Regions from separate parts of the Paenibacillus sp. J22R160 genome, predicted to be linked through region 1. Evidence: a T-box and tRNA genes for the amino acid it is inferred to sense, from the RefSeq annotation. Region 1 holds a T-box; the other holds one or more tRNA genes.

Region 1 (4,429 bases):
AGGAACTGGACAAAGGGGTCATTGAAGCCTTGAAGGCGAGTGGCGCCAACTGGTGGCAAATCGTGTTTCAGGCTGTGCTGCCATCGTCGGTCTCCTACTTGATCTCATGGACGTTCATGCGATTCGAGATCAACTTCGCTGTCGCATTGGCTATGGGGGCAGCAGCTGGAGCAGGGGGCATCGGGTTCGATATGTTCATGGCCAGTTCCTTTTATTATGATGTGAAGGAAATCGGAGCTATTACATATCTCATCCTTGCGTTTGCTATCTTGCTTGAATTGCTTGCATCTAAAATTAAAAAGAAATTAAGGGTTCATGGGTAAACATGGACGTTTAATAAAAAGCGCATTCACTCCATAGGGTGAACGCGCTTTTTATTGTAGGGGTAGCATGGCGTTATATCAGATACTGTTACGATATCTAGTGGCCGGAAATAACAGGAAAATCTACCGTTAATCTGCAATGCGAAGGCTCGGGGAATGGAATAGCGGGAGAAGCTCCTGCTAAATCTTCGATTTGCGGATGGAAACTGCTAAATCTGGTCGGATTAGCTGGAGAAATTCCAGTTACTGGGCTGAAGGTGGAACAATTGCAGAATATAGCAGGAGAAATCGGCGTTAATCATAAGGAATGGATCCACACGAAATCCTGCAAGCTCTCCTCCAAACCTCAAGTTTCCTCGCACAGGGTCCTCACTTGAGTTCGCACACCATCTTATAACTCCCAGCTTCCGCACGGAAACCGATCAGATCACGGTTAATTCGCAGCATGGGTGCATTCATTGAATCGTTGTGTGTCCTTAAATAAGGGACACCGCATGCTTTGGCGGTTTGTATACCGAGCATCTTTAAGGCGAGTGCTATGCGGCGGCCACGGTATTCGGGAAGCACACCAGTATACTCATGATACATAGCCCGTGTTTGTTCGTTCTGTTGGAGCGTGACAACGCCAACGTAACGATCGCCATCCTTGGCGATATGAATCCACTCCGGACGCACACCGGGTTGCGTGAGGGTCCATTTTTTCCATTCATTAAACCATGGAAAGCTGCCGGAGTAGCCGGGAATATCCGGATGAGTGATTTTATACAGCTCATAAAGCTTGTTCTCACCAGCTTCCACAGGCTCTTCCGCTAATGTAATGAAGCGAATCCCCGTTTGCTCGGCTTTGTTTATCGCGTCATACAATGAACCGCCATCGAACGCTGCCAAGTCCAGCACGGATTCGAACGTGTGCCGCTCCTTGATGTAGCCACGGCGCTGCGCAAAAGCAAGCGATCTCTCATCCGTTTCCCTCATGTAGTCGATTAATCGTGTAGCCTTGACCTTAGCAGCCCATTGATGAAGCGCATCGAATAAGGCTCTTCCGATCCCAACCCCGCGATTCTCTGGGTGAACAACAAGCGTATGACTTAAGGCTCCGGGCTCCGTCCATGGTGCTCGCCAGCAAATCGCGTAACCGACCACTCGCCCGTGTTCATCTTCCGCCACCCATTTGGGACGGTCCCATCCCATCAGCTCACCATCGTCATTGTAATGCAGCTTGCCCGGAGGAATGCTATCCTCGTCTGATTGCAGTCGTTCAGCCGTTGTCGGCTCTGACCAGATCAGATTCAACAGCGGTGAGACCGCTGCATAATCATCAGGCTGCCGCATCGTGCGAATTGTAAACGTTGACACGATAATTACCTCCACCTCAAATTAAATTAACGGATACAGTCATTATCCCATCCGCGGAGGAAAACTTCTTGGTAAAGTCTGGATATAAATAAAGATTCGGCCGTGAGCCCTTTTTCCGTCATTCATTTGACAATTCATCTAAAAAGGTGTAGAAATGAGTTAACTGAATGTTCTGAGTAAATTCATTGACGAGATCGAGTAAGCTAATCCCTTGTTCCCCAGAGAGTTGGTCCTGTGCTGAAAGCCAACGTTCAAGACTTAGCCGAAAATCCTCTCCGAGAAGGAAAGCTGAAGCCACTGGAGTAAGCTGACCCGGGATCCTGCCGTTACATGGGGCGCGTATGATGGTACGTAGACGGAGGTACCGAGGGTCTAGTTATGGATCAATCGGAACAAGGGTGGTATAGCGAGATACAATCTCGTCCCTTAGGGGACGGGATTTTTTTGTATTTATTCTAATAAGGGAAAGGATGTCCTGTATGAGAAAAGTGGATGTCAAAGAAAAAGCAAGGACCCGCGAGCTGCGCATCCTGAATCAATGGCAACAAAACGGAACATTCCGCGCTTCTATCGATCATCGGAGTGACAAACCGAACTTTGTCTTCTATGAGGGGCCGCCTACAGCCAATGGAAAGCCGCATATCGGTCACGTGCTCGGACGTGTAATTAAGGATTTTATCGGCCGGTACAAAACAATGTCAGGTTACCGCGTTGTGCGAAAAGCCGGCTGGGATACACATGGTCTTCCCGTCGAGCTTGGCGTGGAGAAGCAGTTGGGTATTTCGGGGAAACAAGAAATTGAAAATTATGGAGTAGCCGAATTCGTTCAACAGTGCAAAGACAGCGTGTTCGAATATGAGAAACAATGGCGGGAACTGACAGAAGCAATCGCATACTGGACAGACATGGATAATCCCTATGTTACATTAACGAATGATTATATCGAGAGTGTTTGGCACATTTTATCCGAAATTCATAAAAAAGAACTCCTCTACAAAGGCCATCGGGTCAGCCCTTATTGTCCTGATTGCCAGACGACGCTTAGCTCGCATGAGGTGGCTCAAGGTTATGAAGATGTCAAAGATTTGAGCGCGACAGCGGAGTTTCGCAGCACGAAAGGGCAGGAAATATTCCTTGCCTGGACGACCACCCCATGGACACTTCCAGCGAACGTTGCGCTTGCGGTCAACAAGGATATTGACTACGTGAAAGCCAAACAGAACGGTAAAATCTATGTCATTGCCAAAAACCTTGCTGAAAAAGTATTAAAAGAGGACTATGAAATCCTGTCTACGCACAAAGGGGAGGAATTCGTAGGAACCTCCTATGAGCCGCCTTTTGGCTATATCTCTGTGAATCGCGGGCATATGGTTGTCGATGCGGATTACGTAAGTGATGCGAGTGGTACCGGTATCGTTCATATCGCGCCTGCACACGGGGAGGATGACTACCGCACATGCCGCCAGCATAACCTGGATTTCGTAAATGTCGTGAATCTTGCTGGACGGTATACCGATGAGGTAGTTGATTTTGCCGGGCGTTTTGTTAAAGATTGCGATGTGGATATTGTCAAAAGCTTGTCAGAACGCGGTCTTTTGTTTGCTAAGGAACGTTATGAGCACAGCTATCCATTTTGCTGGCGTTGTAAATCTCCGCTCCTCTACTATGCGATGGAAAGCTGGTTTATCAAAACCACGGCTGTGAAAGACCAGCTCCTTGCGAACAACAGCCAAGTGAACTGGTACCCTTCCCATATCCGGGAGGGCCGTTTCGGGAAATTCCTTGAGGAGCTTGTCGATTGGAATATCAGCCGAAACCGCTATTGGGGCACTCCGCTGAACCTCTGGCTATGTCAGGATTGCGGGGCAGAGTATGCGCCAGGCAGCAGGAAAGACCTGTATGAGAAATCCATCACACCCATCGATGACAGTCTGGACCTGCATAAACCCTATGTGGATGCTGTAAAACTGCGCTGCTCTTGCGGAGGAACCATGGTAAGGACGCCGGAAGTGATCGATGTGTGGTTCGATAGCGGCTCGATGCCGTTCGCCCAGTATCATCATCCATTCGGTGACGAGAAGCTGTTCGAAGATCAGTATCCGGCCGATATGATCTGCGAAGGCATTGACCAAACACGGGGCTGGTTTTTCAGCTTGATGGCCGTATCTACCTTGTATAACGGAAAATTGCCTTACAAAGCGGTTATTTCAACCGGTCATGTTTTGGATGAAAATGGTCTGAAGATGTCCAAGAGTAAAGGGAATGTTATCGACCCTTGGGAAATCATTGAGGAATTCGGTGCGGATGCCTTCCGCTGGGCTCTGCTTGCTGATAGTGCGCCGTGGAACAGTAAGCGGTTTTCGAAGCAGATTGTGACCGAAGCGAAGTCTAAAGTCGTAGATACGATCAATAATACGCACGCTTTTTACTCGTTGTATGCCATGATTGATCAATATAAGGCCGAAGACTATCCGAAGCAAGCTTCCAAGAACGAATTAGATCGATGGGTGCTTTCTAGATTGAACTCGACCCTTCAGAACGTCTTGAAGGGGCTGGAGGATTATGATTTCCTGAACCCAGCCAAGCATATGGAAGCCTTTGTTGATGAGCTAAGCAATTGGTACATTCGCCGTTCTCGCGACCGTTTCTGGGGCAGTCAAATGACGGAGGACAAAGTCTCTGCGTACCAAATACTGCGCGAAGTCCTGGTCACCTTAGCACAGATGGTAGCACCTTATATCCCGCTCATT
Region 2 (4,429 bases), on a different contig from region 1:
CGCTAACAGCTCGGTTGAAAGCTTCCTCATTGGCCTTGGAGGGCGCGGTGAAACCCGAAATTTTTCTAACGAATTGTAGGGAAGCCGCCTGAATCTCAGCATCTGTAGCAACTGGATTGAAGTTAAAAAGCGGCTTAATATTTCGGCACATAACAAGCAGCTCCTTTGCAATTTTTTTGAATCGGTGAACGTAAGCAGAAGTCATAAAAATAAAATAACATGAGCTGAGCACTCAAACCAACTAATTTACGAAATAAGATTTTCTAGCATAAAAAAATCGCATCGCACGAATACTTTACCAGTATAGTCTAATTATGAAAGAGGACCGCTATGTTCGTTGCATTTATCTTAAGCCTGATTCTGTTCGTTGAGATCGTCTTCTTTGTCATCTCATGGCCCAAACTGCAGCGTCGACTTCACGTCATCGAACTGACGGCGATCATTATGTTCGCCTCGGTCTTGCTGCAGCAGTCCATCTATATCATCGACATCAATTTGAGTTTAAAAAATATCTCCGAGCATCCGCTGGACGTCATTGTTATGAGGGTCAGTCAAATTATTATTTTTCCGATGCTAATAGCTTGGCATTTTTACTACATGGCAAATGCGAAGGGAATACGGGGCAGTCGTCTGCTAAGCATAATTATTTGCGCTCTTGTATTATCTTTTATAACATTCCTATTTAGAATCCTCGGTTGCTTGCATTATACGGGTTGGAAAGAATTGTATAACATTCTGCTCTACGCCGGTATTCTCGTGCTGACTGAGATGTTCGATTGGCTGCTAAGGCTATATCCATTACGCAAGAATGGAGGTAGCGCGTCATGATATTAGTCGCACCCGAATCCTTCGATAGAAATGAATGGTTCATTATTGGTGCCTCGCTGGTATCCATGTTGGTTATGCTGCTTTTAAAGCGTCGCTTTCCGTCGATCGTAATCTGGTATGTGTTCCTGTTCAACTTCTATCTTGGACTTGTGGTCGATTTGAGTATAGCATCTATGCCACTGGATTTGTACGATGTTAATGATTCTAGCAAGTACGAATGGTTCGACGTTATTTTGTACTTGTTCTGCTACCCACCTTCCGCCTATGTGATCATTTACTTCTATGATCGATGGAATTTAAAGGGGATGCGATTGGTCCTGTATCTGATTGTCTGCGCTTTAATTACAACGGGCCTTGAGGGACTATCCGTATGGGCGGAAGTGTTTCATTACAAAGGCTGGAGGCTGATCTATTCCTTCCCTGTATATATGGCCGTATACCTGATGAATATCGGCATGCTAAAGTTCATACGCAAGAATTTAGGTAGGGTTTAAACCACGTACCCTAACATTGTTGTCCGAACTGCATGCGAGGTATTCCAAACACAAGCCCCTCATTTCCATCAAATTTATGATGAGAATGAGAGGCTTGTTTGATGTCTAGAAATAACAAAAACCCTTATAAATCAAGGGTTTTGATCGTATGGGCCCAGAGGGACTCGAACCCCCGACCAATCGGTTATGAGCCGACCGCTCTAACCAACTGAGCTATAGGCCCAAATAAAATTTGGTTGCGGGGGCAGGATTTGAACCTGCGGCCTTCGGGTTATGAGCCCGACGAGCTACCGAGCTGCTCCACCCCGCGTCATGTTTGCCGCTCAACAGCGACAAAAATAAATATACACTAAGCGCGAGTGGTAAGTCAAGCGTTAATTTTTAGATAAAATGCAGGAAATTACGTATTGTAACGAACGCCGAAACGTCCCTTCTTCGACTTGAAAACTTCTACTTCTTGCGGGCACTCATACCCATAAATCCACCAGTCTTCTTCCATTCTTTTCGCCAAACAGCCCGCTTGAAACTTGGAATCATATAATTTTGCCCAATATATCCAGTTCATCGCAATCACTCCGTTTTATTTGAATCGATAATCCTATCTTATCCAAAAGCAGGCCGTCTTATGAGTCTCATCTCCTGCACATCCTGACTGCGCACTAAAAACGAAAAAACCACTTAGCAGTGCTTCATGCACCACCAAGCGGTTTAACCATTGAACCATTATTGTTTGAAAGATGTAAGGAATCGTTTGACCGTTTCTCCGTATTCGTTCGTAAAGGTCTCATATACTTTGACTTGAATCGGGAAATCTAGTTGACTAGAACTCGCATTAAAGTCAATGGTGTTCGAACCACTGTACATTCTTCCTTCACCTGATAAGTCTGTTGTCGTTTTTCCAACCGGATTACCGACATTATCAAAAAGTTCGAAGGAAAGCTTGCTATTAAACTTATCCACTGTCACTTGTTTATCTGTTTTGATGTCCAGATCCAGCTTCAACTTGTAGTCGTATGACATTGCAGCTAGATAAATAGCTGAGAGGCTCCAGTCCTTAATAGTGATTTCGTAAGGGTATACGTTAAGAACATTACTGGCCAGATTATTTGTCTGGACAGGTACTTTCGCCGTTGCGAGCAATGATTTGTACGTCGTCTCTCCGCTTGCCTGCTGGCTGTATAGGTTCATCTTCAAGCCCTCGCCTGTTTCTGATGCAGGAAGAGAATAGGAGTAGCTGACAACATAAGAAGCCTTGGGAACAACACTAAGAGCTGTTGCCGCCTGTCTTTTGCCTCCATAAGCATAACCATCTTTACTTATAAGCTCGGTTTGAATCGCAGGAATAGGGATCGGGCGGTCGCTGTTATTTGTTAGTTTAAATTTGGCAACTGCCGTATTGAATCCATCATCTTCATTGTTTGTGACATGCAGTTCAACAAGCGACACATCGACATTGGATGGTACAAATTTATTCGTTGAATCCAGCTTGACTGGTGTTCCTAACGTGTAGGTTGGAGCCGGAATAACACCTTGTGTCGCTGCTCCAATAGGCAGTAAAATGTTCGCACGCCCTACACGGTAAGTTTCTTCTTGTAATTTGCCCTCACCCTGCGAGGCGAAGAAACTCTCAGGCGTCACGACATTCAAACTCGTAAATTCTGTGTCCAAATCGGTTGGGATAACGACATGGATATACCTTTTCTCACCTGGATCAAGCACTACGGAAGCTTCGGCGCGATTGCCAGAGTATACCTTACTTTCTGTTTTTCCGTCGACTCCGAAATTCGGAACTGTTAAACGTTCATTCGTTGAATTTACTACTTGAATTTGCACAACCGTTGATACGCCTTTGGCTGTGATTTCCTTATGGATATCCACTGGGATGAAACCTACAGATGACCTCAGAGACGGCAGTGTGAAAGGCTCTCCCCACTTCAGAAGCGCGGAGGATTTGGTGATCGTGCTGTCGCTGCCATTCCACACGAGCGCCGCGTCAACCGGAAGGCTCAGAAGTGTTGTTTCTTTTTTGGGATACACTTCCAAATCAACATCTACAAAGCTAAGCTCGCTTAGTTCAGCATTATCGCTACGTTCTACATTCGTCAGATAACTAATCTCTTGCTGTGTCTTTGGCAGAATAGACTTTGGATTTTTGGCACTTGGCTGCAACGTATATTCAATGCCATCCGCCATACGAACGCGCAATTCAAAATCAGGCACACGAGTTATTTTATCGGTTGTATTTTTAATGCGAATGACTGCTCCTAGCTTCGTTGTATCCGATTCATGCTCGTTGAGAATGCTTTTAATCTCCACTTCAACTTTATCTGTCAGCGAATAACTGGTGTTCGTGCTTGTTTGAGCGAAAACTGCCGAGCTCACACCCACCGCAGCCCATGCAGGAAAAGAAGCGGTAGTTAAAAGTGCAGCGGATAGTACAATGGTGGCCAGCGATCTCTTCATTTTCTTATTCACGTAGTTCTCCTCCTTGAGCTCGAGCTAGTTGCTCACTTTAATTTTATCTTGATCTTTCAGCTGGTGCTGTCCGGAAATCACGAGCATCTCGCCTTCCTTAACACCAGATAACACTTCTTGATTCGTTTCATTCAAACGACCAAGCTCAACCTTGCGCTTTTGAACCGTTTCACCGTTCACGATATAAACAAAGCTGTCGCCGCCTTCGCGGACGATACTAAGACTCGGGATAACCGGTACGATTTGTTCATCATCTTTGGTAAGCTCGACTTGAGCTTTGGAACCCGGTTTCAACTTGCCGTCAGGATTCGGGACCTCTAACTCCAGATCATAAGCCTTGGATTGACCATTGATCACATCAGATAAATACGTTACTTTAGCGTTGGCTTTGTCTGCAACGCCTGGTATGTAGAAAATAAGTTCACCTTTACCTCGAACGAGAGCCGCCGATGCTTCAGTCAGTTGAGACTTAATTTTAACCGGATTCGTCTGCTGCACTTCTCCGACACGGCCGCCTGGCGCTAAAGTTTCACCAACTGTCACATTGAGATCCGTTATCACTCCTGTTGCAGGCGCTTTTACATCGAGATTGCTTAGTGTTCTATCGATGCTGCGAGCGCTAACCTGAGCTG

What was found. A T-box is a leader RNA that pairs with one kind of tRNA and senses whether it is charged. The one in region 1 lies ahead of ileS (isoleucine--tRNA ligase), so its partner is inferred to be a tRNA-Ile.
Region 2: it has a tRNA-Ile gene. The T-box ahead of ileS (isoleucine--tRNA ligase) is inferred to sense a tRNA for this amino acid. The anticodon was not compared.

The regions. Positions count from the first base shown of each region.
Region 1 is NZ_JCAUAU010000033.1:25,817-30,245, reverse strand. Features, by position in the region: gene AC58UW_RS32100 (PhnE/PtxC family ABC transporter permease) at 1-323, shown strand, start outside; gene AC58UW_RS32095 (GNAT family N-acetyltransferase) at 693-1,679, opposite strand; T-box leader at 1,856-2,109, shown strand; gene ileS (isoleucine--tRNA ligase) at 2,159-4,429, shown strand, end outside.
Region 2 is NZ_JCAUAU010000002.1:197,646-202,074, reverse strand. Features, by position in the region: gene AC58UW_RS04250 (DUF2277 domain-containing protein) at 1-151, opposite strand, end outside; gene AC58UW_RS04245 (hypothetical protein) at 331-828, shown strand; gene AC58UW_RS04240 (hypothetical protein) at 825-1,322, shown strand; tRNA gene AC58UW_RS04235 (tRNA-Ile) at 1,472-1,545, opposite strand; tRNA gene AC58UW_RS04230 (tRNA-Met) at 1,556-1,632, opposite strand; gene AC58UW_RS04225 (hypothetical protein) at 1,723-1,887, opposite strand; gene AC58UW_RS04220 (hypothetical protein) at 2,046-3,797, opposite strand; gene AC58UW_RS04215 (efflux RND transporter periplasmic adaptor subunit) at 3,822-4,429, opposite strand, start outside.